DNA from 2 places in the Pseudoalteromonas sp. BSi20495 genome. Region 1 is predicted to be linked to the other one. Evidence: predicted binding sites of a transcription regulator. Region 1 holds the regulator's gene; the other holds the start of a gene.
What was found. Region 1 encodes ArgR, which controls arginine synthesis, uptake and breakdown. Its sites were predicted from a motif close to ANTGAATANNTATTCANT; they were not measured.
Positions count from the first base shown of each region.

Region 2: the regulator ArgR is predicted to act here: its motif matches at 11,542-11,559, upstream of argC (N-acetyl-gamma-glutamyl-phosphate reductase).

Region 1 is NZ_BADY01000085.1:32,442-48,713, reverse strand. Features, by position in the region: gene cgtA (Obg family GTPase CgtA) at 1-488, opposite strand, end outside; gene rpmA (50S ribosomal protein L27) at 630-887, opposite strand; gene rplU (50S ribosomal protein L21) at 904-1,215, opposite strand; gene ispB (octaprenyl diphosphate synthase) at 1,638-2,609, shown strand; gene mdh (malate dehydrogenase) at 2,695-3,627, opposite strand; gene argR (transcriptional regulator ArgR) at 3,853-4,320, shown strand; gene P20495_RS08245 (Dyp-type peroxidase) at 4,334-5,233, opposite strand; gene P20495_RS08250 (ABC transporter ATP-binding protein) at 5,282-6,331, opposite strand; gene P20495_RS08255 (iron ABC transporter permease) at 6,332-7,963, opposite strand; gene P20495_RS08260 (extracellular solute-binding protein) at 7,963-8,967, opposite strand; gene P20495_RS08265 (hypothetical protein) at 9,822-10,337, shown strand; gene P20495_RS08270 (tRNA-uridine aminocarboxypropyltransferase) at 10,339-11,025, opposite strand; gene lpdA (dihydrolipoyl dehydrogenase) at 11,349-12,773, opposite strand; gene aceF (pyruvate dehydrogenase complex dihydrolipoyllysine-residue acetyltransferase) at 12,949-14,868, opposite strand; gene aceE (pyruvate dehydrogenase (acetyl-transferring), homodimeric type) at 14,879-16,272, opposite strand, start outside.
Region 2 is NZ_BADY01000041.1:69,584-85,855, reverse strand. Features, by position in the region: gene folB (dihydroneopterin aldolase) at 89-448, shown strand; partial or broken gene folK (2-amino-4-hydroxy-6-hydroxymethyldihydropteridine diphosphokinase) at 449-936, shown strand; gene P20495_RS14330 (undecaprenyl-diphosphate phosphatase) at 933-1,733, shown strand; gene mpl (UDP-N-acetylmuramate:L-alanyl-gamma-D-glutamyl-meso-diaminopimelate ligase) at 1,913-3,268, shown strand; gene P20495_RS14340 (flavin prenyltransferase UbiX) at 3,270-3,890, shown strand; gene P20495_RS14345 (ABC transporter ATP-binding protein) at 3,890-4,819, shown strand; gene P20495_RS14350 (ABC transporter permease) at 4,820-5,587, shown strand; gene P20495_RS14355 (tRNA (guanosine(46)-N(7))-methyltransferase TrmB) at 5,587-6,255, shown strand; gene P20495_RS14360 (GGDEF domain-containing protein) at 6,269-8,152, opposite strand; partial or broken gene panP (pyridoxal-dependent aspartate 1-decarboxylase PanP) at 8,425-10,049, shown strand; gene argE (acetylornithine deacetylase) at 10,331-11,485, opposite strand; gene argC (N-acetyl-gamma-glutamyl-phosphate reductase) at 11,707-12,717, shown strand; gene argB (acetylglutamate kinase) at 12,718-13,485, shown strand; gene P20495_RS14380 (ornithine carbamoyltransferase) at 13,493-14,425, shown strand; gene P20495_RS14385 (argininosuccinate synthase) at 14,422-15,624, shown strand; partial or broken gene argH (argininosuccinate lyase) at 15,673-16,272, shown strand, end outside.

The sequences.
Region 1 (16,272 bases):
CCTACATCCGCTAATAGTAGCAACTCTAATTTTAAATTACGTACTTCGCCTTCAGTACCCAAGGTTTTTTGACGAGGTGCTCGGTTAGTACTTGATTTAAAACGTGCATTCCCCAAGCCGTGGAAACCACCTTTTGCAACCAAAATACGTTGACCATGTTGCGTTAAATCACCAAGTCCCTCTTGGGTATCAACATCCATGATACGTGTGCCTACAGGCACCATAACAAATAAGTCATCGGCTTTTCGGCCTGTACAGTTACGGCTACGACCGTTAGTACCACGTTCAGCTCTATGGAAACGCTCAAACTGATAATCAATGAGGGTATTTAAGTTTTCATCAGCTTGTAGATAAACACTACCACCGTCTCCACCGTCACCGCCGTCTGGTCCACCATCTGGAACATATTTTTCACGACGGAAAGACACGATGCCGCTGCCACCGTCTCCAGCTTCTGCGCGAATTTCTACTTCATCTACAAACTTCATGATTACTCACTTTAGGGATTGGCTTGTTAATTTAACTATTATATACCGAAGCCAAGCTGATTGCAGGCTTGGCTTGGGTATATATTTTTTTCTTAAAACAAAAAACCCCGCAAAGGCGGGGTTTTTTAACTACCTTACTGATTACTCAGTTACGATAGTTACGTATTTACGGTTTAAAGGACCTTTCTGTTCAAACTGAACTTTACCATCTGCTTTTGCGAAGATAGTGTGGTCTTTACCGATACCTACGTTTGTACCAGGGTGGAAACGAGTTCCACGCTGACGAACAATGATGCTACCCGCTAGAACTGATTCGCCACCAAAACGCTTAACACCTAAGCGTTTGCTTTCTGAATCGCGACCGTTACGAGTACTACCAGCTGCTTTTTTATGTGCCATTTCTAAGTACCTCTAATTAAGCGCTAATGCTAGTGATTTTAACTTCAGTGAACCATTGACGATGGCCCATTTGCTTACGAGAATGCTTACGGCGTCTAAATTTAACAACCTTAATCTTCTCACCGCGACCATGTGAAACAACCTCAGCTGTTATCTTGCCACCGTTTACGAACGGTACACCGATCTCGATTTTCTCACCATCAGCAACTAAAAGTACTGAATCAAATTCTACTGCCGCACCAGTTTCAACGTCTAATTTTTCAAGACGAATCGTTTGACCTTCAGTCACACGATGCTGTTTACCACCACTTTGGAAAACCGCGTACATAATTAACTCCGTCTGTGCACCCTCAAATCGGCGCAACTAAAATATTCTTCGATAGGGCGCGAAGTTTACGCTAACGCGAAATAACTAGCAAGCCTATTTTGTAATTAAAATGAATAAAAAGTAGCTGCTTTGAGAGCAATTCAATATTTACCCCATTTTATATTAATTAGCCCTTTTGCCAAGCGCTTTTTAACTCTTAGCCGAAATAAGTTAATGCGCTTAAATAGAGCTCTCGCTGTATAATATCTAAGCGCGACTCAGACTGCATATTGGTTATCTATTAATCAGTTATCTCAACCAATTAAGCTCTTATTCAGTACTTTAATAGTGTTTTTTCAATCAATCGTCACAAAATATCGAGCTAGTGCATTTTTTGTTGTACAATCTGCGCCGTTCACACATAAAAATTGGCTCGGAGATCAATGGATATAAAAGCTATCCAGGCGTTAATCGAAAGCGATATGAATGACGTCAATCAACTTATACATGCGCAAATGCGCTCAGATGTGGCGTTAGTTAATCAGCTTGGTTTATATATAGTTAGCAGTGGCGGCAAACGTGTTCGTCCAATGCTCGCAATTTTAGCAGCCAAGGCGCTCGGTTATCAGGGTAAAGATCACATAACACTTGCAACAATTGTTGAGTTTATCCATACAGCAACGCTATTGCATGATGATGTTGTAGATGAATCAAACTTACGACGTGGCACGCCTACAGCAAATGCTGAATTTGGTAATGCTGCTAGCGTATTAGTTGGTGACTTTATTTACACTCGCTCATTTCAGCTTATGGTTGGCCTTGGAAAAATGCAGATTATGCAAGTACTTGCCGATGCAACAAACATTATTGCTGAAGGTGAAGTATTGCAGCTGATGAACTGCAATGACCCAGATACGACTGAAGCCAGCTATATGCAGGTTATTTACTCTAAAACGGCTAAATTATTTGAAGCAGCGACAGGCCTTGCTGCCATTATTACTGAGCAAGACCAAGCGACACTTGATGCACTAAACCTATACGGTATGCATTTAGGCACCGCGTTTCAGTTAGTGGATGATGTACTCGATTACAATGCGGATGCTGAGCAGCTAGGTAAAAACATTGGCGATGATTTAGCTGAAGGCAAACCAACCCTTCCGCTTATTTATGCTATGCAACATGGTAGCGAGCAGCAAACGCAACTTATTCGTGATGCAATAGAGCACAGTAATGGTATGGAGCATTTAGAAGAAATTTTATCTGCACTAAAACAAACTAATGCGCTTGAGTTTACAATGCAAAAAGCAGAGCTTGAGGCCGAAAAAGCCATTGCCTGTTTAGATTTTTTAGCTGAGTCTGACTATAAGCAAGCACTTATAAGCCTTGCCCGTATTGCGGTTGACCGCGACCACTAGTTTTAACTAGTTACACAGTGTGACATTAATTCTGAGCAATAAAAAAGCCTGCAAATGCAGGCTTTTTTGTTGCTTAAACCGGCTATTACGCCATGAAATCAACACCTTCTTTGATGTCTTTTTTCAATGTTTCAAGCATGTCATTTTTTGCTTTTGTTTCAAATGCGCTTAGTTCGCCGTAAGAAAGAATTTCTTCTACGCCGTTTTTACCTAAACGTACTGGATGTGCAAAGTACTCTGCATCGCCATTTTCAACAGCAACGTAAGCGTAATCTACAACTTCTTCACCTTGTAGGCCTTTAACTAAAGACATACAAAAACGAGCTGCAGCAGCACCCATAGATAGCGTAGCTGAACCACCGCCTGCTTTAGCATTTACAACTTCAGTACCCGCATTTTGGATACGTGGAGTAAGTGCAGCAACTTCTTCATCAGTGAAAGAAACACCTTCAACTTGAGAAAGTAGAGGCAGAATCGTTGTGCCTGAGTGACCACCAATTACTGGTACTTTTACAGTTGCTACGTCTACGCCTTTAAGTTCAGCAACAAATGCTTCTGAACGAATAACGTCAAGCGTAGTAATACCGAATACGCGTTTAGCGTCGTAAGTACCTGCTTTTTTGAATACTTCAGCAACGATTGGAACTGTGCCATTTACTGGGTTAGTAATAATACCGACTAACGCTTTAGGACAGCTGGCAACAATGCCTTCTGCTAAAGTTTTGATAATACCAGCATTTACATTAAATAAATCAGCACGATCCATACCTGGTTTACGTGGCATACCCGCGGGGATAAGAACGATGTCAGAGCCTTCAAGCGCTTTGTTTAGTTCATCTGCGCCAAAGCCTGCTACTTTAACATCTGTTGGGATGTGAGAAAGGTCAACCGCAACACCTGGTACTACTGGTGCAACATCATAAAGTGATAATTCAGAGCCAGCTGGTAAGCCTGTTTTTAATAATAAAGACAACGCTTGGCCGATACCGCCTGCAGCACCTAATACAGCAACTTTCATTGGAATTCTCCGTCATTTGAGGTAGGAAATATTTGTGGCTCTTAAGATAATGAAATTAGCGACTAAAAACAAATTTATCCTGTCTATTTCAAGTATATTTTCGACCATAGTCGTAAACTTTTGTGATTTAACGCATCAAACTGGCAAGTTAACTAAACAACTGCTGCATAATTATTCATTATTGTGTAGAATTTGCAGCATAAATAACAAAAATGAATAAAGACTATGCAACCACAAGATAAACAAGAAGCACTGGTAAAAGCATTTAAATCGCTTTTAAAAGAAGAAAACTTTGGCTCTCAAGGCGAAATAGTTGATGCGTTAAAAGAGCAAGGCTTTGACAATATAAGCCAAAGTAAAGTATCACGCATGTTAAGTAAGTTTGGCGCTGTACGCACACGTAATGCCAAGCAAGAAATGGTTTACTGCTTACCTGCTGAAATGGGTGTACCTACGGCTAAAAGCCCATTACGCCAATTAGTAATCGACATTATGCACAACGAAATGATGATCATCATTCGTACCAGCCCAGGTGCAGCTCAGCTTATTGCACGTTTATTAGATTCATTAGGTAAAGCAGATGGCGTACTAGGAACTATTGCCGGCGATGACACTATTTTTATCGCCCCGGCTAAAATATCTGAAATAGACGTGACGCTTGAACGCGTTCGCATTTTATTTGATACGGTTTGATTATTAATCGTAATTAAATCTGTTTTAAAAATCCGACCGAAGGTGCAAAAAAAGCAGAACCCATATCGGCTTGAGTAAAATCAAGCCAGTGGTCGTAACAATCACCTTCGCCTAAACGGCTTTTAAGTATTTTTTCGAACGCGGTTCCTGTACATGCACATGTAATTGATAACATTCCCTGCTCATACACATCGCCATAAGGCATGCTTTGATTTAATAGTAGCGGTTGCCCGTCTTCATCTTTTAGCTCACTACGCGAAGCATGGCTGGTTTCGATCGCGGGGGTAATTAGTGTGTTATCAAGGCGCGTACGACCCATTATTTGCTCTTGCTCACTTAATGATAAATGCTGCCACACAGTTAAGTCATGCTTATAACGTTGTACATGAATATAACTTCCTTGATCTTCAAAGCTACCCGGTTTATTTATTAGTGCCGTCGCACGCTTTTTTCTACCATGAGCAGAATCGCCACCATAAATAAAGCCATTAAAGTCTCGTCCATCTAAAAAGCGAAAATTACGAACCTGCTCTACCAGCTCTACATCAGGAGCAAATAACTTTAATACTTGCAGGGCAAATAAATGGTTAACGTCTTCACGGTCAGAGCGAATTTGCACAAACAAATCACACGGTTGCACGCTCATTTGGTGATCGCTGTGATTTATATTAGGAAAGCTTTGTAATTCGCTTGGAATGTACTCAGGAAGGATATGTGGCCAATATTGCGCACCAATAGCGACCATACAAGAGAGCATTGATTCTGAAAACTGATCGCTAAATTCTTCTTCAATAGCGCTTACTTGCTTTAGTTTTACGCGTAACGATTCATCTTGACCATCAAACACATTAAAAAATAAGTGCAAACCGTGTAAGTTTGCTTCAGCACAAATCCCTGATTGCGCTTGCGCCATTGTTATTCCTTAGTTTTATAGATAAAAACACAGCGAATAACAAATTAATTATGATTCGAAAAAGTTCACCGTGTGAGGTTTTATTTTTATTATAACCTGCTCATTTTTTGCAAATGATTGGTCATATTGTGCAGCAACTTCAACTTCTTGCTCAGCAATAACGACAGTGTAAACATACGCTGAACCAATAAAGCGACTACTTAATATTGTAGCTCGTTCACAGTGTCTGTCACATAGATTATCACTTACCAATTCAATCTGGTGAGGACGAACATATATTTTCCCTACACTCGCTCTATGCTCATGTCCAATATATGATTTAACTAAGCCAAACGGTGTATTATATTCAGTTGTCGTTAATACTTCTGCCTCTAAGTATATGCCTTGACCCAGAAACTCTGCAACCTCCTTTGAGCTTGGGGCTGCAAAAAGCTGTTCTGGCGTGCCTTGTTGCGCAATTTTACCGCGATGCATAATGGCAAGTGTATCGGAAAAGGCAAATGCCTCTTCTTTTGAGTGCGTAACAAATACAGCAGAGACTTGTGTTGCCTTAATAATTCGACGTATATCGGCGATTAGCTCAAAGCGTACTTGTGTATCAATGTTTGAAAAAGGCTCATCAAGCAATAACAAACTAGGTTTATAAGCTAATGCGCGAGCAATCGCTACGCGTTGCTGCTGACCACCCGATAACTGATGAGGAAATCTATCGGCACAGCCAATTAAATGAACAAGCTTAAGCATTTCATCAACACGATGCTGCTTTTGGGCTTTACTCATTTTACTAAGCCCAAATGCGATATTATTTGCCACCGTCAAATGCGGAAACAATGCATAATCTTGAAACATCATGCCAATGTTGCGATGCTCAGGTGAGACAAATGATTGCTCATTACTCACTAATTTACCGTCTATAAAAATAGACCCTTGCTTGGCTTCAATTAATCCTGCAATGGCTTTTAATGTGGTTGTTTTACCGCAACCACTTGCACCGAGCAGACAAACAATTTCATCTTTGCCCACTGTTAAATCTAAATCATGAATAACCTTTGTACCGTTATAGTGATAGCTCACGCCTTGTAAAATTAAACTACTCATTTAACTACGTTGCTCCATAGAACGATTAATAAAATACAAAGGAATAAACCCGACAATAACAATAAATAATGCCGAAATTGAAGCAAGCTCTAACTGCTCGTCACTCACATACTGAAATACATGAGTTGCTAAGCTTTCAAAATTAAACGGTCTGAGCAATAACGCCGCAGGTAGCTCTTTCATGCACTCAATAAACACCAGTAATGCCGCCGTAAGTAGTCCACGGCGTAATAAAGGTAGATGTATTAAACGCAATGTTTGCCCTTGGCTTTTACCCATTGATTGACTTGCCATATCGAGTGATGGACTAATGCGTAAAAAACTCGATTCTATCGCTCCGTGTGCGATGGCATAAAACCTAACAATGTAAGCAATAATAATAGTAAGAATACTGCCTGTAAGCAGTAAACCTATATCTAAATTATATGGTTCGAGCGCTTCATTGATGGTGTTTTCTAATAATGTAAGTGGTAATAAAACAGCAATAGCGAGCACTGTACCAGGCAATGCATAGCCCGTACTGGCTAAACGCCCAGGAATAAGCGGATACGTTTGCTTTGCAACACGCTGATAAAAAACCACAAAAATACTCAACGTAATGGTTATTACACTCACTATCCCTGCTACTTTTAAACTTTGCCAAGCATAGCTAAAAAACTCAATGTTCCACGCTTTATCAAAGTAGGTAATTGCATAGTTTACGAGTACTGCAATGGGAATTAAAAAAGCGATAAGTAAAATAAAGCCACAAAATGCAGTTGCTAGCCAAGCCGACTTTCCTTTTAATACATAGAGAGATTCGCTATTTACACTTGATTGGCGCTCAAATACCGCTTGGTTACGGCGGCTAAAGCGTTCTGCCATTAATGCCAAAAATAAAAGTAAGAGCATTACACCCGATATTTTAGCGGCCGCTGTAAGCGAATAATAACCAAACCATGTGTCATATACGGCGGTCGTTAATGTGCTCACGGCAAAATAGCTGACGGTTGCAAAGTCAGCCATAGTTTCCATACTTATGAGTGCAAGAGCCGCAACAATTGCGCCGCGAGAGAGCACTAAACTTACTTTAAAAAAACTTTGTTTAGGAGATAGCCCCATTAATTGACTAGCTTGTACTAATTTGAATGACTGTTCGCGAAGGGCTGTTTTAAAAATTAAAAATAAATACGGGTAAAGTACCAAGGCAATCATAACGATAGCGCCAGGTAGTGTACGTATATCAAAAAACCAATAGTCACTAGGTGATTGCCAGCCAAACCAGTCTCTAAGTGCTATTTGCACAGGGCCCGCATAGTCTAATAAATCAGTGTATACATAGGCAATAATATAGGTAGGCATAGCAAGGGGCAGCATAAGTGCCCATTCAAACTGCTTTTTACCAGGAAAACTACAGTAAGCAGTAAGCCAACCGAGTGGCAGCGCAATAGCACAGCTAAGCACACAAACGCCTAAAACCAGCAACACAGTATTAGTAATGTAATCCCAAAGCACTGTATCCCAAAGATGAGAAAACACCTCAGAGTTACCTTGCAGAGATTCAAAAAGAAGAAAAAACAACGGGGCCGACAGAATCAAACCCGTCGACCACGCAAAGAGCTGCCATTTAGACAGCTTAAATTTATAAGTCATTAAAGATCGAACTTCACCTCATCAATCAGCTTAAGCGCTAACGGACGATATTTACTGATCTCATCGAGTGGCAAGCTGTCTTCCTTAAAGCTCCCCCAAGACGCAACCAAACTGGATAATTGCACACCTGGCTTAACTGGATACTCCATATTTAGTGAGGCATACATGTTTTGTGCTTTATTGTCGGTCATATACTCTATGAGTTTCAAGGCATTTTCAGGATTTTTAGCGAACTTAGTAATAACCGCACCCGATACATTTATGTGCGAGCCACGATTAATTTGGTTCGGGAAATTAATATTTACCGCTTCCGCCCAACCTTTTTGTTCTTTATCTTGCAACATTTTTCCAAGGTAATAACTATTACCTAACGCTAAATTGCACAAACCTTCTTTAACAGCTTTAACTTGAGCACGGTCGTTACCTTGGGGTTTGCGCGCTAAATTAGCTTTAACGCCTTCAAGCCATGTTTTAGTATCAGCCTTACCATGGTGAGCTATCATTGATGCAACAAGCCCCAAATTATAAGGATGCTTACCCGAACGAGTGCAAATTTGACCTTTATATTTAGGATCAGCCAACTCTTCATAAGTTAGGTTTGGTAACGCACCTACTCGCTCTTTTGATGAATAAACATTACGCACACGCTTTGTTAGCGCAACCCACTGGCCTTCGCCATCACGAAATGCTGCAGGCACATTATTATTTACGCTGTCACTTTTAATAGTTTGCGTTAACTTTAAATCTTCTAATTGAATAAGTGCACTAAAGTTAGAAGTTAGTACTAAGTCGGCTTTGCTATGTTTTCCCTCGCGCTTAACACGTTCAATTAATCCTTTTTTAGCAAAAACAACATTCGTTTGGATGCCGGTTTGTTTTGTAAAATCATCCAAAATTGGCTGTATTAAAAATGGTTGGCGAAAAGAGTAAATATTAACGACGTCGTTTGCAAAGGCTGGCGCCGATACTATTAATCCTAAAGTGATAGCGAGTGTCTTCATTATTCCACCTAAATAACAATTATTATCAAATAATTCTACCGTGAACAGTTAAAAAGTGCACACCTTAAATAGCCGTAAGTAGGTAAAAGGTGTCTAAAACAGAAATGTCATGTAAGACATCTCTCACGGATGTGACAGCTAATGAGTAAAAAGCAACATATAAAACAAGCATTAATTAAATAACCAATTGAAAATAAAGAATTAATAAACTTTAGCTATTGCATAAATACTAATTAAATATAGTTTCAGCCCTATTTAAGTTGCTCCATTCACCTATAATTTACTCATCAACCAAGCAGTGATGCTTATCGATTAAATACAAGCAAATTATTTATTCGACCAACCAATGATTAGGTTACCAAGGAAATACGGATTTTAGGACAGGCTCAGGATGAGTAACACAATGGAATGTTGTAAAAATGGATAGCATCAGGAAGGTGCGAAAGGGATAACAACAAGGGTTTAAGTTGTTCGACAGGATGTTTAAGGAATAGATGGACAGGCCTTTTAGGCAACACAATGGATTGATTAATACACGGATGCACTAGGAAGTGCAATGGAAGGATTTGGTAATAGTATTTACCTTACAGGATGTTCAGGAATTAAAGGAGACAGGCCCGGATAGCCTAGATTACATAGAACTAAAAAGTAATATTGTAATAACATGGATTAGTAAAAATTGGAGTTGATTAAGTTCAATTGCAGGATGCAGAAAATTAGAAGATTCCGCAAGCGCGCCTAGAGATAGAGCGCGCTTTTCTTTGCATAGGTCATTAAGTCAAACATATTAATAATAGAGGAAATAGCAATCTCATCAGCTTCAGAGCACAACTTATATGAAGGAACATAAATAGTTTATGGATATAAATTTTAAATCGAGTAAAAACGTCTCCACACTTAATAGCCCAGTAAATAGCACAGCAGAGTATATTTGTATTTTTACGGCACCTACCCCAAAAGAAAATCCTTATTCTGCTTTGTTTAATCCAGAAGGATTCGATTTTTCTAACATGTCTATGAGTGAGTTTAAAACGATACTCAACGTTATTATTCAATTAGAAAGTGATATCAGAACAACCCAAAGAGGTGAAACCGCCCGTGATGACGAATTTAGTTATCAATTAAATAAGCTAGCAAATGCAATAGGCCGCACAAATTTTAATGGTAAAGTTAATATTAATAAGTATTTTTTAAAAAGAGTAGAAGAAGCAAAAAAAATGGAAAGCAGTGACTTCCATTCATTTAGTCAAGTGCATACAAGTATGAATCAACTATATGAAACAGTTGTAAAGTTAACATCTGAAGAAAATTTTACAGCACTTCAAAATAAAGCGATAGCTTACTTAGAATACACGAGCAAACAATCGGCTTAAGTTAGCTCTGATCAGACTCAGGCCTGCCTTTATTACGTTTACCTAATAAATACGCATCGCGAAACTTTATAAAATGTTGCTCAAGCTTTGTTGATGCATCCATTTCGCCAGCAAGGGCTAACACCATAATAGCCACTTCAGCAGTGCCTAGTTGATGCGCATGAGGGGCTACACGTAATCGGTAATCAGATAGTTTATCAGCAGTAACAGAAAGCACTGGTAGGTTATCTAAATAGGGACTTTTACGAATCATTTTCTTTGCTTCTCGCCACGTACCATCTAAAAATATAAATAGCGGCTTTTTACCTAATTCAATACTCACTTCGGTAATAGCTCTGCCCTCTTCTACATCTTCAGCGGGAAACACGACCATTGGCTGATACTGCGAATCATTTATTAAAGCTAAAAGCGCTGGGTTAGGATCTGTTCTGTCCCATCTAAAAGCGTGGTTATCTGGCACTATTTCAGCAATTAAACGTCCGGTATTAGAAGGTTTAAAGCTTTCATTATGGTACATCAATAAACAGACCGCAGCCGTACAATCAGCCTGTTCAACACCTTTACAAATACAGTAGTGCTTAGCTATTAAGCATTGCTCACAGCGATCTAATTTACCGCCTCGAGCATTAAACTCTCGACGGGATTCACTTATTTGTTGAGCGCGTAATGCTAAAACTGAGTTTTTCACTGTATTTACCTTCAATTAATTAAGCGCGCATTGTAACGACTTCTTGTTATTTAATCTTATATTTATAGCCATACCAACCTGCATAAATCTTTGATCAATTTAACGAATTAAATTGCACTATAACTTCGTTAAATTTTTTTATTTAGAACAACTAGATATAAAAAATTTTGCCTAGTTCTAGCGTAATTTTCTTAACGTTAAATAGACCCCATATATAAGCAGATTGGTATCATTGAATTAATTTAACATCTCTCAAATTTAAAATCAGACATAAAAAAACCCAACCTAAGTTGGGTTTTTCAAACAAATGCTAAAGAGTTAAATTACTTCTTTTTAACTGCTTTTTTGTTTGGTAGATCAGTGATCGAACCTTCAAAAATTTCAGCTGCAAGGCCGATTGATTCGTTCAATGTTGGGTGAGCATGAATTGTAAGCGCTAAGTCTTCACCATCTGCACCCATTTCAATACCTAAACCGATTTCGCCAAGCATTTCGCCCGCGTTAATACCGATCATAGCACCACCGATTATACGGCCACTTTCTTTATCAAAGATAAGTTTAGTAGAACCTTCAGTACGAGCAGATGCAATTGCACGACCAGATGCTGCCCACGGGAATACCGCAGTTTCAACTTTTAAGCCTTGCTCTTTTGCTTCTTTCTCAGTAACACCTACCCAAGCGATTTCTGGGTCAGTATACGCTATTGAAGGAATACATTTAGGGTCGAAGAAATGCTTCTGACCAGAAATAACTTCTGCAGCAACATGACCTTCATGAACAGCTTTATGCGCAAGCATAGGCTGGCCAACTAAGTCACCAATTGCAAAAATATGGCTTACATTAGTACGTAATTGCTTATCAACATTAATAAAGCCACGCTCATCAACGTTTACGCCCGCTTTTTCAGCATCAAGTAAGTTACCGTTTGGAGTACGGCCAACTGCAACAAGTACTTTGTCGTAACGTACTGGTTCTGCTGGTGCGTTTTTACCTTCAAACGTTACGTATAAGCCGTCTTCTTTAGCTTCAACACCAACAACTTTAGTTGAAAGCATTACGTTGAATTTTTTGCTTACGTATTTTTGGTAAATTTTGATAATGTCTTTATCAGCTGCTGGTACTAATTGATCAGCAAATTCTACAACATCAATTGCAGAACCTAGCGCACGGTATACCGTACCCATTTCAAGACCGATAATACCACCACCAAGTACAAGTAGTTTTTCTGGTACATCTTTAAGCTCTAGCGCGCCAGTTGAATCAATTACACGGTCATCTTGTGGGATGAAAGGTAAGTTAACTGGTTTAGAACCTGCTGCAATAATCGCGTTATCAAACGTGATAGTTGTAGAGTCTTTCTCGCCTTCAACTACTAAAGTATTGCTGCCAGTGAATTTGCCGTAACCAGATACAACTTTCACTTTACGCATTTTAGCCATGCCCTCTAGTCCACCAGTTAACTGGCCAACTACAGAATCTTTCCAAGTACGAACTTGATCAAGATCGATCTTTGGTGCGCCAAAAGTAACACCATGAGATGACATTTCAGCTGCATCATCAATCACTTTAGCTACGTGTAAAAGTGCTTTTGAAGGAATACAACCAACATTAAGACATACGCCGCCTAATGTTTCACGAGATTCTACCAATGTAACTTCTAAGCCCAAGTCAGCAGCGCGGAATGCCGCAGAGTAACCACCAGGACCACCGCCTAGTACAACAACTTGAGTTTTTAATTCGTTGCTCATGCTATTACCTTAATTGTTTGAACGGGACACTGCCCTAAAGTTTAACTGCCATGTTTCTGCAAGGCAGAAAGTGAGAGCAGATCACAAATTTGTGCAAAGATTGTATCATTGCAAATGGTAAAAATCCCAGCTAAAAACAACTGGCTGGGATTTGATTCTATTCATTGTCCAGCGATTACATCACCAATTGGCGAATATCGCTCATGTAACTTGCAAGAGTCACAGTAAAGCGTGCAGCTAAGGCTCCGTCAATAACCCTATGGTCGTACGACATAGACAGCGGAACCATTAGTTTTGGTTCAAACTCTTTGCCATTCCATTTAGGTTTCATTTCAGATTTAGACACACCTAAAATAGCCACTTCTGGTGCATTAACAATCGGCGTAAATGCCGTACCGCCAATACCGCCAAGGCTAGAAATAGTAAAACAACCACCTTGCATATCAGACGATGTAAGCTTCCCGTCACGTGCTTTAACAGATACTTCCATTAATTCGCGTGATAGTTCAATAATGCCTTTTTTATCAACATCTTTAAACACTGGTACAACTAAACCGTTTGGCGTATCAACTGCAACACCAATGTTAATGTACTTTTTAAGAATTAAGCTTTCGCCGTCCTCAGAAAGCGATGAGTTGAATTTTGGAAATTCAGCAAGTGCTTTTGCAGCTGCTTTCATTACAAACACAAGCGGCGTAATTTTAACACCCAGCTTTTTCTTCTCGCTAAGCACATTTTGCTCTTTACGGAATACTTCAAGGCTTGTGATATCTGCTTCGTCAAACTGTGTAACATGTGGGATTTGCACCCAGTTACGGTGTAAATTTTTGCCTGATAGCTTTTGAATACGAGACAGCTTTTGCTCTTCAATTTCGCCAAACTTAGCAAAATCAACTTTAGGCCATGGAATAAGACCAAGCTCGTTACCACCAGCGCTACTACCTGCTGACAATTGACCAGACTCAACTTGCTTAACTAAGTTTTTAACGTAGTTTTGCACGTCTTCTTTAACTATACGAGCTTTGCGACCAGTGCCTTTAACATTAGCTAGGTTAATACCAAACTCACGCGCTAAACGGCGAACAACAGGTGATGCATGAGCATACGCGCTGTTTTCTGTGAAGCTTTCATTACTTGCTTTTGCAGGTGCTGCTTGAGCCGGTGCCGACTCAGTTTTAGCCGCAGCTGCAGGTGCTGATTTTTCAGCGGGTGCAGGTGCTGCTACTGGCGCGCTGCCTGCAACTTCAAATACAAAAATTAATGAGCCAGTCGATACTTTATCGCCAGCGGCTACTTTAATTTCTTTAACTGTACCTGCAAATGGAGCTGGTACTTCCATTGCAGCTTTGTCGCCTTCAACGTTTAAGATTGATTGATCTTCTTCAACCGTATCGCCAACTGCAACCATAATTTCAGTTACTTCAACTTCATCGCCACCAATATCAGGTACATTCACTTCTTTAGTACTTGGTGCTGCGTTTGCTGTTGAGCTAGCTGCTGGCGCTTCTACAGGAGCCGACTCTTTAGCCGGTGCTGCAGATTCACTTCCTGCTACTTCAAAAACAAACACTAATGAGCCTGTTTTAACTGTATCGCCAGCGGCGACTTTAATTTCTTTAACTATACCGGCAAATGGAGCTGGAACTTCCATTGCTGCCTTGTCGCCTTCAACGTTTAAGATAGATTGCTCTTCTTCAACGGTGTCGCCAACAGCAACCATGATTTCAGTTACTTCAACTTCGTCATCGCCAATATCTGGTACGGTTACTTCTTTAGTTGAAGAACCTGTAGAAGCAGCAGGTGCTGCCTCTTCAGATTTAGCTGGAGCAGCGGCTGATGCATTAGTCGAGCCAGTGCTTTCACTCTCGCCTTCAAACAAAAACACTAAAGAGCCCGTTGTAACGGTGTCGCCAACGTTTACTTTAATCTCTTTCACTGTACCCGCTTGCGAAGCAGGTATTTCCATTGATGCTTTGTCGCCTTCAACATTTAATAGTGATTGGTCCACATCTACTTTGTCGCCAACGCTTACTAATATTTCGGTTACTTCTACTTCGTCGTCACCAATATCAGGTACTTTAATTTCAATACTCATTGCAAACCTCTTATGCGTACAGTGGGTTAAGTTTGTTAGTGTCGATGTTGAACTTTTTAAGTGCTTCAACAACTACTGACTTCTCAACTTCACCGCGTTTAGCAAGTTCAGATAACGTAGCAACAACAACGTAGCTTGCGTTCACTTCAAAGTGACGACGTAGGTTTTCACGGCTATCAGAACGACCGTAACCATCTGTACCTAACACTTTGTAGTTGCTGCTTGGAATAAATGAACGCGCTTGTTCTGCGTAGTTTTTCATGTAATCCGTTGCTGCAACAGTCACAGAGTCGTTTAATACGCTTGTGATATATGCTGTTTTTTGCTCGCTTTCAGGGTTAAGCATGTTGAAACGTTCAACATCTTGACCTTCACGCGTTAATTCGTTGAAAGACGTTACAGAGAACACGTCAGACGCAATGCCATACTCTTCGCTTAGAATCGTAGCGGCTTTACGTACTTCAGTCATAATAGTACCTGAACTTAATAGCTGTACGTTGGCTTTTTTACCTGCGTAACTTTCAAGCTTATAAATACCTTTACGAATACCTTCTTCAGCGCCTTCTGGCATAGCTGGCTGATGGTAGTTTTCGTTCATAAGCGTTAGGTAGTAGTAAATATTTTCTTGATCATCACCGTACATACGACGAATACCGTCTTGTACAATAACTGCAACTTCAAACGCGTAAGTTGGGTCATAAGAAATACAGTTAGGAACCGTATTAGCAAGAATATGACTGTGACCATCTTCGTGTTGCAAGCCTTCACCATTTAGCGTTGTACGACCCGCTGTAGCACCTAATAAGAAACCACGTGCTTGTTGATCGCCCGCCATCCATGCCATGTCACCAACGCGTTGGAAACCAAACATAGAGTAGTAAATGTAGAATGGGATCATTGGCAAATCGTTAGTGCTGTATGAAGTTGCAGCAGCAACCCATGACGACATAGCACCTAACTCATTGATACCTTCTTGCAGTACTTGACCTGAAGTCGCTTCTTTATAGTAAGAAACAATATCGCGATCCTGCGGCGTATAGTTTTGGCCATGTGGGTTGTAAATACCAATTTGACGGAATAAACCTTCCATACCAAATGTACGCGCTTCATCGGCAATAATTGGTACGATGTTTTTACCAATACCCTTATCTTTTAATAAGATATTAAGTGCACGAACAAAGCCCATAGTGGTAGAGATATCACGTTTTTGCTCTTCAAGTAGCGGCTTGAATGCGTCTACTTCTGGCAATGCTAGTTTTTCACTAAAACGTGGAATACGCTTAGGTGTGTAACCTTTAAGCTCATCACGACGCGCATGTAGGTACTTGTACTCAGGTGAACCTTCTTCAAGCTCTAGGTATGGTAATTCTTTTAATTGATCTTCAGATACTAAGTCATCAAGGC
Region 2 (16,272 bases), on a different contig from region 1:
ATTTAAACACTGATTAAAGCATATACAGCATTAATTTTTTTGATGCTTTATATAACAAGTTCAGTCGTTTTGGTTATTTGGAGTATCAATGGACAAGGTATTTATATCTCAATTGCACGTCGACACCATTATTGGAGTGTACGACTTTGAAAAAGAAAGTAAACAGAGCCTTTATTTTGATATTGAAATGCTGAGTGATATTAAACCCGCAGCTGCGAATGACGATATTAATTTAGCACTTGATTACTCAAAAGTAAGTGAGCGAGTTATTGAGCACTGCACTGCTAAACCAGTTGAATTACTCGAAACATTAGTAGAACAATTAGCGCAAATTATTTTGACTGAATTTAATACTCCACAAGTAACAATTAAAGTAAGTAAACCCGCAGCAGTGGCGCAAGCGCAAACTGTAGGTGTTGAAATTACACGCGCTAAGGTAAGTAAGTAAATGGCGCAGATTTATATCAGCCTTGGGTCAAATATAAATAAAGTACATTACATGCAATCTGCATTAATCGCACTTGAGCGCCACTTTAAAAAATTATTCACTCGTCTGTTTTTGAGAGTGAAGCGGTGGGGTTTGCTGGTAATAATTTTTATAACTCGGTGGTTGCAGCGACAACAAGCATGGCATTGGCTGATGTATGCGCTCTATTAAAGCAAATAGAACGTGATAATGGCCGTACTGCCAGTGACAAAAAATTTAGCCCTCGGACACTGGATTTAGATTTACTGTTTTACGACGATGTAATTTGCCAAAGCCCTGCACAACTGCCCCGTGACGAAATAACTAAAAATGCATTTGTATTACAGCCTCTGAGCGAGGTTGCTCCTGATTTTTATCACCCTGTAGCTAAACAAACAATTGCCCAGTTATGGAGTGCGTATAATAACCCTCAACAAAAATTATGGAAGGTGGAGTTTTCTAACCCATGAGTATTATTGAAATAATTATTTTAGCCCTCATTCAGGGGTTTACTGAGTTTCTACCTATATCGAGTTCAGCGCATTTAATTCTACCATCGCAAGTTTTAGGCTGGGAAGATCAGGGACTTGCATTTGATGTCGCTGTTCACGTTGGGACTTTAATTGCGGTCGTTATTTATTTTCGTAAAGAGGTGGCCGATATACTTACTGGGTGGTTTAAATCATTTGGCGCACAAGGTACTACAGATGATAGTAAGTTAGGCTGGTGGATTATTTTAGGCACTGTTCCAGCGGCTATTTTAGGCTTACTGCTAAAAGACTTAGTTGAATTGTATTTACGCAGTGCATGGGTTATTGCCACAACGACCATTGTATTTGGTTTACTCCTTTGGTACGCCGATGCAAAAGGTAAGCAAATTAAAACTATTTACCAACTTAATTGGAAAACAGCGCTTCTCATCGGTTTTGCACAAGCTGTTGCAATGATCCCGGGAACTTCTCGCTCAGGTATTACCATGACTGCTGGTTTAATGCTTGGAATGAATAAGCAAAGCGCAGCGCGTTTTTCGTTTTTACTGGCAATTCCTATTATTTCTATGATGGGGCTATATTACACAGTAGAGCTTGCGCTAGGCGATCATGTTGTAGATTGGAACACGTTATTACTAGGTGTGGGGTTATCGTTCCTATCAGCTTATGCATGTATATTTATGTTTTTGAAAGTGATAGAGCGAATGGGTATGCTGCCGTTTGTAATATACCGCTTATTACTAGGTGTTGGCTTGATTGTATTTTTGACAATGTAGTTAACCACCGACGAACAAAAAAGCCTTCTAACTTAAGAAGGCTTTTTTGTTATTAAAGTGTTGTTTTTTGGCATGAGTGAAATGCTTACTCGCAATGGTAACTCAGCACTAATTTTGGCATTATAGCGCCATTAAACTTTACATTACTGTAAAGTGGTCACGCGATTTAAGGAAAGTATATGCATATACATATTTTGGGCATTTGTGGCACGTTTATGGGTGGTATTGCAGCCATAGCTAAATCGTTGGGTCATAAAGTAACCGGCTCTGATCAAAACGTTTACCCGCCAATGAGTACGCAACTTGAAGATCTTGGTATTGAATTAACCCAAGGCTATGACGTATCTCAATTAGATCCAAAGCCTGATATGGTGGTTATTGGTAATGCAATGAGCCGTGGTAACCCGTGTGTTGAATATGTCCTTGATAAAGGTCTGCCTTATACTTCAGGTCCTGAATGGCTTAAACATAATTTATTGCAAAACTCATGGGTGCTTGCTGTAGCAGGGACCCATGGAAAAACAACCACAGCGAGTATGTTGGCATGGGTATTAGAATACGCTGGCTTAAAGCCTGGGTTTTTAATTGGCGGCATAGTACAAAACTTTGGTATATCAGCGAAAGTGGGCGAAACGCCATTTTTTGTTATTGAAGCCGATGAATACGACACTGCTTTTTTTGATAAGCGCAGTAAGTTTGTGCATTACCTCCCACGTACGCTTATTTTAAATAACCTTGAATTTGATCATGCTGATATTTTTGAAGATTTAAACGCAATAAAAAAACAATTTCATCACTTAATGCGTACATTACCCCAAAGCGGCAAGGTAATTTGGCCAAAGCAAGACGTAGCGCTTAATGACGTAATAGCACAAGGGCTTTGGAGCGAAAGCGAAACGCTCGGTGTTGATTGGAATTATGAGCTAATAAAAGCCGATGGTAGTGAGTTTAATGTATTACTTAATGGCGAAAAGCAGGGAGTTGTTCGCTGGCAAGCAATAGGCGAGCATAATGTTAAAAATGCGATAATGGCTATAGCTGCTGCGCGCCATGTGGGTATAGCCATTGATCATAGTATTGATGCGTTAGGAGAATTTATTAGCCCTAAAAGGCGTATGGAGCTTAAGGCTGATATAAATAATATTAAAGTGTATGACGACTTTGCGCATCACCCAACGGCAATTAAAACAACGCTTGCGGGCTTGCGCGCAAAAGTAGGCGATGAAAAAATTATCGCTATTTTAGAGCCGCGCTCAAACACCATGAAAATGGGCGTACACCAACATACATTATTAGATTCACTGCGTGATGCTGACGAGGTACTACTTTTTGAACCAGAGAATCTAAATTGGTCGCTAAAAGAACAAGCAGATAAAGCGGGTATGCAGTGCTTTAACAGTACACAAACAATTATTGATGCAGTGCTTGAAAATATTGAGCCTAATCAACACATTTTAATTATGAGCAATGGCGGTTTTAATGGCCTTCATCAACACCTTGTTAATGGTTTAGCTGCTAAATACAGCGGAGAATAACGTGCAATTTAAAGATAGAATTACGCTCGCTTTTAGTGGTGCATCGGGTGCGCCTTATGGGCTTAGGTTACTTGAAGTATTGCTTGAGCAGCAATTTCAAGTTTACGTACTTATCTCAAGTGCTGCGCGAGTGGTGCTTGATACAGAATCAAACATCAAGCTCTCTGGTAATGAAGATAAAGCCACTGAGCAGTTAAGTACGCTGTTTAATGCCAAACCTGAGCAGCTAAAAGTATACGGTAAAGATAACTGGTTTAGCCCTGTGGCTTCGGGCTCAGCTGCACCTAAAAAAATGGTGGTATGTCCGTGTAGTGCCGGATCGGTTTCTGCAATTGCAGTGGGGGCGTCAGATAATTTATTAGAACGCGCCGCTGATGTGGTAATTAAAGAACGCGGACAGCTCATTTTAGTGCCTCGCGAAACACCATTCAACGAAATTCATTTAGAAAACATGCTTAAGTTATCTCGTTTAGGGGTGACAATTATGCCAGCAGCGCCTGGTTTTTATCATAAACCACAAAGTATTGAAGACTTAGTTGATTTTATGGTGGCGAGAATTTTAGATCATTTAAACATTGAACATAACCTAACAAAGCGTTGGGGTTATGGTGAGGGTAAATAATGAATAAGCAAAATATTGCTTTAAATATTGAAGGCCTAACCAAGGTTTATAAAAATGGTGTCGAAGCTGTAAAGGGCGTTGATTTACAAGTTGAAGAGGGCGATTTTTTCGCTTTACTTGGTCCAAACGGAGCAGGTAAATCAACTACTATTGGTGTTATTTCGTCACTTGTTAATAAAACAAAAGGCAAAGTAGAGGTATTCGGTTGTGATATTGATACTGATTTAGAAGCTGCAAAAGCGCATTTAGGACTCGTGCCGCAAGAGTTTAATTTTAGCCAGTTTGAAACGCTTAGCCAAATACTGGTTAACCAAGCCGGTTATTATGGAGTACCACGCGGCGAAGCCCACAAGCGCGCCGATAAATACCTAGCGCAGCTTGGCTTACTTGAGAAAAAAGACAAACAAGCGCGTACGCTTTCAGGCGGTATGAAACGCCGTTTAATGATTGCCCGCGCACTTATGCACGAGCCAAAACTGCTTATACTTGATGAACCAACAGCAGGTGTAGACATAGAACTTCGCCGTTCAATGTGGGATTTTTTACGCCAAATAAATGAGCAAGGCGTAACGATTATTTTAACCACACACTACCTTGAAGAAGCTGAGTTACTGTGTAAAAACATCGCCATAATCGATAATGGCCGAATTGTTGAAAACACCACAATTAAAGCGTTGCTTGCAAAGCTTGATAAAGAAACCTTTATTTTAGATTTAAAAATGCCTGCAAACCCTGTCACGCTTGAAGGCTATAAATTTACCATGACGGACGATCACACTGTTGAAGTTGAAGTCGCTAAATCTCAGGGGTTAAATGCGGTATTTAGTGCATTAACAACTCAAGGTAATACTGTTTTGAGTATGCGAAATAAAGCAAACAGACTAGAAGAGTTATTTGTAGGATTATTAGAGCAAGGGCGGAGCGAATAAATGTTTAAATATGGCGTAGCCTTAAAGAGTTTATGGATTAAAGAGTGCATTCGTTTTTTACGTATTTGGGTGCAAACCCTAGTGCCACCGGCAATTACGATGAGCTTATATTTTGTTATTTTTGGTAACTTGATTGGTTCACGGATTGGCGATATGGGTGGCTTTAGCTACATGGAGTTTATTGTACCTGGTCTTATAATGATGTCGGTTATTACTAATTCCTATTCCAACGTAGCCTCTAGTTTTTACTCAACAAAATTCCAAAAAAGTATTGAAGAGCTTTTAGTTGCACCTGTGCCTAACTACATTATCGTACTTGGCTATATGGGCGGTGGTATGACGCGCGGTATTATGGTGGGCTTTATAGTTACCTGTGTGTCGTTGTTATTTGTTGATATTCAAATTCATAATATTTTTGTAATTATGGCGACCGTTATTTTAACCTCGGCTGTATTTGCTTTAGGTGGTTTAATTAATGCAATTTATGCAAATAGCTTTGACGATATAAGCATTATCCCCACCTTCATACTAACGCCATTAACCTACTTAGGAGGGGTGTTTTATTCTATATCGTTATTGCCTGAATTTTGGCAAAATGTATCACAAATCAATCCTATAATTTACATGGTTAACGCATTTCGTTATGGCTTTTTAGGCGTGTCGGATGTCGATTTAAGCGTGGCGCTTGGGGTTATTTTAGTATTTATAACAGCGTTATTTACATTAGCGCTTACATTAATTAAAAAAGGTGTGGGGCTAAGACACTAATGAGTGATGCAAATTCACGTAGTATTGTATCTAATCAAGCGGGTATTCACGAAAAGCTTGATGAAATAGTAAATACGCACTTAGAGGCTGAGTTTAAAAAACCGATTGCAGCGCATACTCAGGCCGCATTTGATGAAGTAAACGCTAAAGTACAGGCCTTTAATGGCCCGCTTATTTTAGACTCGTGCTGTGGCGTGGGTGAAAGCTCAGCTAACTTAGCTAAGCGCCATCCTGATGCACTTGTCATTGGTATTGATAAGTCATCACACAGATTAGATAAGCACGATGTTGAGTACAAGCAAACCGACAGCGGGCAATATATTTTAGTTCAAGCTGATTTAAATGATTTTTGGCGTTTAGCGGTTGCTGCTAATTGGCAACCTACGCACCATTACTTGTTGTATCCAAATCCATGGCCTAAGTCTAAGCATATTCGTAGACGCTGGCATGGCGCGGCTATTTTTCCATTTATTGTTAAGTTAGGTGGTCAATTAGAAGTGCGCAGCAATTGGGATATTTACGTTAAGGAGTTTGCTAGGGCACTTGAATTAACAGGTAACCCTTGCGATGTAACGCTTTATGAGTCAGACGATGCAATTACGCCTTTTGAACGCAAATATTGGGCCAGTGGCCAGCAAAGCCACCGACTCATTATTAATTTAACCTAATGTGATGACCAATTTAGCTCATTAATTCTTCATTACTTTGAGAATTAACATGTGGCGCTGGGGGAGCAAAATAAATACCTTGCATCAGCGTCACATTCGCTTTTTTCAGTGCGGTCACTATGGTTGCATTTTCTACTGAACCGGCTGTGAGTTGTAAGCCAAGTTGGTTTGCAAAGCTTGCTATGTGTTCAATAAACAAATAGATATCTTTATCGTTAACAATTTGTTTTATTAAGGCCCCATCTAGCTTAATACCATCGACTTCAAGTTTTAGTACGTTAGAAATATTTGAATAACCACTGCCAAAATCATCAATGATTACTTTTACACCCTTTGTTTTAACCATTCCTATGAATGCTTTTACCTCTGAAAAATTAGCTATAGCTTGTGTTTCTAATAATTCTAAGGTGATGTTACTCGGGTGTGGATAACGTTTTAATTCGTCGGCTATAAATTCGCTCAAACTAGGATCAAGCATATCTTGCGCGGTTATATTTAAGCTCCAGCAAATATCTGTTTTTCTAAAGCGGCTAATACATTGTGAGAATATAGTACGAGTTAACAAGCCATCCATTCTTGAACGGGTAACTACATTTAAAAAAGCCTCTGGCTTGAGTATTTCACCACTTGCTGTAACCATGCGCGCTAAACATTCATACTGCACTACGCGTTTAGTGTTTATATCAATAATAGGTTGAAAGTAAGGGACAATACGGTTGTTATCAAATGCTTCACGAACCTCTTTAGCCATTTCTACATTGTATTGATATTGCACTTTTACATCGTGAAGTGCTTTTGAGTAATTAACAACGGTATGGCGACCTTGTTTGGCTTGCAGTGCCGCAATATGGGCATTTTCTAATAACAAAGATTTGTTACCGCTGGCTATACCGGCACACAACGTAATATAAATAAACGGGTCGGTTAATAGTGGGGTATTAAAGTTGTAGGTTTCGATTAAGTCGTTAAACTCATCGTACGGAATTTCTTTTGGTGCAAGTAATACCAGTTTATTGGTCGCTAAGCGATAAATATGACAACGAGCAGAGCAGCGACTTTTAAAATGCATGAGCAAGTTCTTCATTACTTTATCGCCCACCTCAGTGCCATAAAAGCTATTTATGTCTTCAATTTCGTTAATCCAAATAACAGCTAATTGCATATGGTGCGCATTACTTTGCTTTAGGAAGTATTCAAGCGCTATATGGTTTGCAAAGCCCGTACTGGAGTCTGTTGCTAAAGATCGTTTGAGTAAGTAAATATAAATAGTTGCAACAAGTATTGCGATGAAGAAAAAGAAGCTCGCCATAGCGGCCGCTTTTGATACACTTTCTTTAAGTTTTTGGTTTAAATCATAAATGGTGATATCAGCACCTGTTATGTAGGTTTTACCATTAGTGTTATCAACATAAGGGATAAAAATAGTTTTAAAATGTCCCCATTGATCTGCTGATATTTCAAATACAGGCTCTGTCGAATAAAAAGCACTAATGTTCGCCTTAGTGGCTTCAGGGTAAAGATCTAAAAACTGGGTTACTTTGCCATTGCTTTGGTCTTCTTTTGTATAACTCGATGCACTAAAGTAGACTTTGTTATCTTGAAGTACCATCGCGTATACATAAGCAATGTTGAGTGCTTGGGCAAAGTCAGAAAGTTGCTTACTCTTTTTTTGATAATCAGAAAAACTAATCGTTTTTCCCTGATTAACTTTATTTAGGTACGTATCGCCGAGTATATGCTTAACACTGGTGGCTGCGTTAAGTAAGCGCGTATCAACAGAGTGCATTATATCTGCGCGTGTTGTTTGGTAAGTATAATAAACGTAGGTAAGTAAACTGATTAAAAATAGGCTAAAACCCGCCATTAACCAACTTACCCTTACTCTTCCTTTTAGCATGTGCGTCCCTTTTTTGTTATTTTTTTATTATACGCAAAATATATAAATGCCCAATAATTAATTCTTATTTATTGGCAAGGCTTAAATATTAATTAAATTATCACTTTTTTGTCATGTCTTTGTCTGCTTTTATGGCTTTAAGCGAGACATTTTAGTTATATTGCAGTAAAGTTAGCGCAATTAATTAAAAACACTGTTACTTAAAATAACGTCTTAGTTTGGCGTGTTTCATAGACAAACACGTGTTTTAGCTACACACACTAGGTATTGAGATGGATCAAAAGCGTTGTGCCGTCGCCTCTAAAGAAAGCCTTAAGCGTATATTTACTGTACCTGAAGCGCCAGACTCAACTTTAAGCAAAATCGAGCTTGAAATTTCGAGTAATTTAGCAGGTTTCTTAAACGAAAATATTGCGGCAATTGAAAAACCATTACATGAAATAGAAAAAGACTTTCAATCGGCAGTGATCCCAGAAGATCCAACGTTTGTATCTGCTTATGCCCAAGACATTATGGAGCAACTTGTTGCGCATTCGGTGCATACAGCTGCGCCTAGCTTTATTGGTCACATGACCTCTGCTTTGCCGCATTTTTTATTACCACTGTCAAAACTGATGGTAGGGCTAAATCAAAATCTAGTAAAAATAGAAACATCTAAAGCGTTTACGCCTCTTGAACGTCAAGTACTTGGGATGATGCATCATCTAGCTTATGGGCAAGAAGACTCATTTTATTCTAAATGGATGCACAGTGCTAAAACCTCATTAGGTGCATTTTGCTCTGGTGGTACGGTTGCTAATATTACTGCGCTTTGGATTGCGCGAAACCGTTTATTAAAACCGGATGGCGATTTTAGAGGTATAGGCGCACAAGGCTTAATTGCCGGTATGCTGCATTATGGCTATAAAGGTTTAGCGGTATTAATATCAGAACGTGGACATTATTCATTAGGTAAATCGGTTGATTTACTCGGTATTGGTCGCGATAACCTAATTGGTATTAAAACTTGCGAAAATAATAAAGTCGATGTAATAGCGATGCGCGAAAAAGCACGTGAGCTTGAAGCGCAAGGCATTAAAGTAATGGCCATTATTGGGGTGGCGGGTACAACCGAAACCGGGAATATTGACCCACTGGACGAAATGGCCGATTTGGCACAAGATATTAACTGCCATTTTCATGTAGATGCTGCATGGGGAGGAGCGACGCTTTTATCAAACACGCATCGTCCTTTATTAAAAGGAATTGAGCGAGCAGATTCAATTACCATTGATGCACACAAACAAATGTATGTACCCATGGGCGCTGGTTTAGTTTTATTTAAAGATCCTGCTGCAACTGATGCAATAGAGCACCATGCTGAGTATATATTACGTAAAGGTTCAAAAGACTTAGGTAGCCACACGCTTGAAGGTAGTCGCCCAGGTATGGCGATGTTAGTACATGCTTGCTTACGTGTTATTGGTCGTAAAGGCTACGAGATGTTAATCGATCGTAGTATAAAAAAGCACATTATTTTGCTGGTTTAATTAAAGCAGATGAAGATTTCGAACTTATTTCAGAGCCTGAGCTGTGTTTACTAACGTATCGTTATGTACCTAAACAGATTAAGCAGGCAATAAAAGATGCTGATGCAACAACACGTTTAGACATTTTTGCATCACTTAATCGTTTTACTGCGAGTATGCAAAAGCGTCAGCGGGAGTCTGGTCGCTCGTTTGTATCACGTACACGCCTAACGCCATCTAAATACGATAATCAACCTACTGTTGTATTTAGAGTGGTTCTTGCAAACCCACTTACATCAGGCGCTATTTTAAAAGATATTTTAGCCGAGCAAAAAGAACTAGCTAAAACAGATCCTGTATTTAAAAAGTACCTCAGTAAGTATATGTAGCTAATAAGGTGTAATTTAAAACAAGAAGACGCTTAATTGCGTCTTTTTTTTTTTTACTTGGTTACTTAATCAATTTGAGGGATTAAACCTAACGCTAACTTCTTATTTACAACTGTATGAACACTGGAGTAATACCAATCTGCTTAAATATAGGGTCTATTTAACGTTAAGGAAATTACGCTAGAACTAGGCAAAAAATTTTGTATTTAGTTGTTCTAAATAATTATTTTCTGTTGTCATCGATAAGATTTTTTTACCTCAAAATAGGGCACTTAATTAAGTTAATTGATATTAAAACAACTGGCTTTAATAATGTTACTGATAATTTTTTGTGACGGTTTTATTTTTTCCATTGCTAAAAACTCATCAGGCTGATGGGCTTGATTTATTGAGCCCGGCCCCATAACGATTGTTTCACACCCTAATTGCTGAATAAAAGGTGCTTCAGTACAGTAATTAACAGCTATTGCTTTTTGCCCTGCTATTTTTTCAGCTAATATCACTAAAGCACTGTTGGTGTTGCCAGTAAAGGCCGGTATTGGCTCGTGTAAATCAATTACGCTGACCGCATTGGGGTATTGTTGATTTATCTCTTTCGTTGCATCAAGTACTAATGCTTGTAACTCTTTTACACTCAAACCTGGTAATGGGCGCATATCTATATGCATTTCGCAGCAAGCACAAATTCGGTTAGCGTTGTCGCCGCCATGAATATTACCAAAATTTAATGTTGGGTAAGGTATTTCAAAGTGGCTTAATGAATATTTATGCTTTAACTGCTCTTTTAAGATCAATAATTTTGAAGTCACTTTATGCATGATTTCTATGGCGTTGAGACCACGTTCGGGATCAGAGCTATGACCTGAGCGTCCAATTACTCTAATCGCTGTACTCATATGTCCTTTATGTGTAAATACCGGTGTCATATCAGTAGGTTCACCAATTATACATCGCGCAGGTTTTAAATTTGGGTGCTTACATATTTGCTGTGCACCTGCCATTGTGGTTTCTTCGTCGGCAGTGGCGAGTATTAAGATAGGCTGGGTTTGCTGCTTTTCATCAAGTTCACTAATTGCTTGTAATACAAACGCAAAAAAACCTTTCATATCAATGCTACCGAGCCCATATAATTTATTGTCGAGTTCGGTAAGTTTAAACGGATTATGATTCCAGCGACTATCATCAAACGGGACGGTATCGGTGTGGCCCGCGAGCATTAATCCACCATCTCCTTTGCCACGTTTAGCTAATAAATTATAGCGACCTTTACCTCCTTCTAATTCAATGATTTCACATGTAAAGCCAAGTGTTTCGCACCACCTCGCAAGTAGTTCAATTACGCTTTTATTACTCATACACTGACTATCTTCAATTGCACTGATAGACGGAGCTGCAATCAATTGTTGATACATAGAAATAAACGATGGCAAAGGCATAAAAAAATCCAAAATAAGTATTCAATTTAATTGCATAACAATATAAAAGTATTTATGATGAATATCAATTCACTTTTTAAGCATAAATATATTAAAGTAACGTTATGAAAACAATGCGACGATAATCAAAATTCATTAATAAAAGGCTAAATTAGCGCCAAGGCTAGTTTAAGCGAACAAGATAGACAAGTAACAACTAATTTTAAGATAACGAGTAACAAATGAATGTAGTGATTATTGGCGCAAGCGGTTACAGCGGCGCAGAGTTAGCAAGTTTAGTTGCTAAACACCCAAACTTAACTTTAGCGGGTTGTTATGTATCAGAAGGTAGCTTAGATAAAAATAAATTGCTAAGTGATTTATATCCTGAACATCTAGGCTTGCTCGACTTACCATTACTCCCTCTTGGTGAATCAGCTTTTGATGACATTCAAACTAGTGCTGACTATGTGTGCTTATGTACAGACCATAAAGTGAGTGTTGATTTAGCACCGCGTTTTTTAGCAATGGGTAAAAAGGTATTTGATTTATCTGGTGGCTATCGCCTTGCAAGCAATGATGATTACGTTACATATTATGGTTTTGAGCACCAACATCCTGAGCTATTAAATAAAGCTGCTTATGGTTTAGCTGAGTGGAATGGTGAAGCTATTGCCAATGCACAGTTAGTCGCTGTTGCTGGATGCTACCCAACGGCCGCACTAAATGCATTAAAGCCTTTGCAACAAGCCGGTTTATTAAGCGAACAGAGTATTATTATTAATGCGGTATCGGGAGTTACCGGTGCTGGACGTAAAGCAAGTGTTGGCACGCATTTTTGCGAGGTTTCGCTTACTCCCTATGGTTTATTTAATCATCGCCACGGTCCTGAAATTGAGCAACATCTTGGTCACCAAGTCTTATTTACGCCGCACTTAGGCAATTTTCCTCGTGGTATTTTAGAAACTATTTATGTGCAGTTAAAGCCTGAGGTAACAAGTGAGCAAGTAACACAAGCGTATCAGGTACTTGCCGATGAGCCACTTATTCGTTTATTAGGCGATAAAATCCCATCAATAAAAGGTGTAGCTAAGCAACCTTATGTTGATATTGGTTGGCAGCAACAAGGATCGCAATTAATTGTTATTGCAGCAATAGATAATTTATTAAAAGGCGCTGCAGGGCAAGCTTTACAGTGTATTAATCTATCAATGAATTTAGAGCATACCACGGGCTTAAAAGGAGCGTTTTAAATGAGTAAAAAAACGTGGGTTATTAAACTAGGTGGTGCTGTACTTAATACAGAAAACGCGGCTAAAGCATTGTTTGATGTACTTAATGAGCAACAAAATGCTCAGTTTGTAATTGTACACGGTGGCGGTGCACTTGTTGATACTTGGCTAAAAGAAGCTGGTTTTGCCAGTGCTAAGCACCAAGGTTTGCGTATCAGCCCTGCAGAGCAAATGCCTTACATCGTAGGTGCACTAGCAGGTTGTGCCAATAAACAATTAATGACTCAGGCTATTAGTGCAGGGCATAAACCGGTTGGGTTAAGTTTGTATGAAGCGGGTGTTACTGCTACTCAAAAGTTAAAAGCACTTTGTTTAGTAGGTAAATGCACAAGCAACGATGATTCTATTATTAACGATTTACTTAAAATTGGCAGGCTACCGATCGTTAGCTCTATCGGTTTTGATGAGCAAGGCCTTTGGTATAACGTAAATGCTGATGAAGCTGCAGCGGCTATTGCTAGTAATTTAAACGCAGAACTTATTTTTATGACTGATGTAGAAGCGGTGCTTGACGCAAATAAGCATCCCTTACATCAGCTTGACACAAAACACATTGATACTTTAATAGATGAAGGAGTAATTGTGGGCGGGATGGAGGTCAAAGTTAAGACCAGCCTTCACGCTGCCCAACATTTACGACGCGGTGTGTATATTTCCAGCTGGCAAAAGCCAGAAAATTTAACTGACTTGCTTGAAGGCAAGCATGTCGGAACTAAAATTACACCATAGGTTTATTATGTTTAAGAATTTTTTAACCGGTTTAGAATTAGACCAAGAAGGCGCACTTAATTTATTAAAGTTAGCGCAAGACATTAAAGTAAAACCAGAGAAATACAGCCAAGTATTAGCTGGTAAATCGGTTGTAACGTTATTTGAAAAACAAAGTTTACGTACGCGTTTGTCGTTTGATATAGGTATTAATCGTCTTGGTGGTCACGCGGTTTATTTAGATCAGCAAAATGGTGCTATGGGTGCACGCGAATCAATTAAAGATTTCGCTCTTAATATTTCAACATGGGCTGACGGGATTGTAGCGCGTGTTAATCAACACAGTACGCTAACTACATTAGGTGAATATTCATCGGTACCGGTGGTTAATAGTTTGTGTGATTTGTACCACCCGTGCCAAGCACTCGCTGATTTTTTAACGCTTCAAGAAGTACATGGAGATGTAAGTGAGCTTAAAGTAGCTTACTTAGGTGAAGGTAATAACGTAACTCATTCATTGATGTTGTTAGCAGCTACACTAGGTACAGATTTTGTAGCTGTAACACCAAAAGGGTGCTCACCAGATTCACAAATACTTAAAAAAGCAGAGCAGATTGCAGCAATGAACGGTGCATCAGTTATGGTGAGTGATCGCGTTGAAGCTGCTGTTGGCGCAAATGTTGTTTACGCAGATACTTGGGTATCAATGGGTAATACAACACCAATTGAGCAAGTTAAAGCCAAGTATATGCCATATCAGCTAAATCAGGCATTGCTAGATCAAACTGGTGCTACGACGGTATTACACTGCCAACCGGCGCACCGTGAATTTGAAATTACCTCAGAGGTAATGGATGGTCCAGCATCTAAAATTATTCAACAAGCAGAGAATCGTATGCATGCGCAAAATGCTCTGCTAGTTACATTATTAAATCCAAATTTTGTTAAGGAACACCTATGAGTTCAATTAAAAAAGTCGTTTTAGCCTATTCAGGTGGTCTTGATACATCGGCTATTGTGCCATGGTTAAAAGAAAACTACGGCTGTGAAGTTGTTGCGTTTGTAGCAGATGTAGGTCAAGGGGCAGAAGAACTTGAAGGCGTAGAAGCTAAAGCAATTGCCTCTGGTGCATCTGAATGTTATGTAGTTGACTTAAAAGATGAAATGGTAAGTGATTACATTTACCCAACACTTAAAACGGGCTCAATTTATGAAGGCACTTATTTATTAGGTACCTCTATGGCGCGCCCAATTATAGCTAAAGCGCAAGTTGAAATAGCGCGTAAAGTAGGTGCCGATGCACTTTCTCATGGTTGTACTGGTAAAGGTAATGACCAAGTTCGTTTTGAATCATGCTTTGCAGCACTCGCACCTGATTTAAAAGTAATTGCGCCATGGCGTGAGTGGGACTTATCGAGCCGTGAGTCATTACTTGATTACTTGGCGGAGCGTGACATTCCGTGCTCAGCATCAGCGACAAAAATTTACAGCCGTGATGCTAACGCATGGCATATTTCACACGAAGGTGGCGAGCTTGAAGACCCATGGTGTCAACCAACTGAGCAAGTATGGACATGGACTAATTCTCCAGAGCAAGCACCAGATAAATCAGAACTCGTAACTTTAAAAGTTGTTGAAGGCGAAGTGGTTGCTGTAAATGGCGAAGAACTTAAACCATATGACTGTTTAGTTAAATTAAACGATATTGCATCACCTCATGGTGTTGGTCGTGTTGATATTGTAGAAAACCGTTTAGTAGGCATGAAGTCACGCGGTTGCTACGAAACGCCCGGTGGTACAGTTATCATGGCAGCACTTCAAGCCATTGACGAGCTAGTACTTGATAAATCAAGCCGTAAATGGAAAGAAGTGCTGGGTGGTGAATTTTCGCATTTAGTATATGACGGCCGCTGGTTTACACCACTTAAAGATTCTATTTTAGCTGGTGCAGAAGCGCTTTCTAAAGTGGCAACAGGTGAAGTCGTACTTAAATTATATAAAGGTCAAGTAACTGCGGTTCAAAAGCAGTCGCCAAATAGTTTATATAGCGAAGCATTTGCCACATTTGGTGAAGATGATGTGTATGACCAATCACACGCTGAAGGCTTTATTCGTTTATTCTCGCTTTCAAGCAGAATTTCAGCACTCGCTAAAAAGTAAATTATTACGCCCCTGTAAAAGGGGCAATACAGGGTTTGGAGATATTTCATGGCATTATGGGGCGGACGTTTTTCTACGGGTCCAGATGAGGCGTTTAAGCAATTTAACGACTCTCTTCCCTTCGATTATCAGTTAGCAGAGCAAGATATTATCGGCTCTGTGGCATGGGCTGGTGCACTTGAGCAAGTTAATGTGTTATCGAGTGATGAGCACAAAGAACTCGTTGCAGCATTGTATGAGTTACTTGAAGAAGTAAAAGCTGATCCACTCGCTGTAGCTACATCGGGCGCAGAGGATATTCACTCGCATGTTGAAGCTGCATTAATCGAAAAAGTAGGTGATTTAGCTAAAAAATTACATACAGGCCGAAGCCGTAATGATCAAGTCGCAACAGACTTTAGATTATGGTGCCGTGATACCGCTGAGCATATTTTAAAAGCAATTGAGCAACTTAAAGGCGAGTTTGTATCTTTAGCTGAGCGTGAACTTGGTACTATATTGCCCGGTTATACTCATTTACAGCGAGCACAGCCAGTATTATTTAGCCACTGGTGTATGGCTTACGTAGAAATGCTAGAGCGTGATGAAAGTCGCTTGCAAGACGCGAAAGCGCGCATGAATTTTTGCCCACTAGGAAGTGGTGCATTA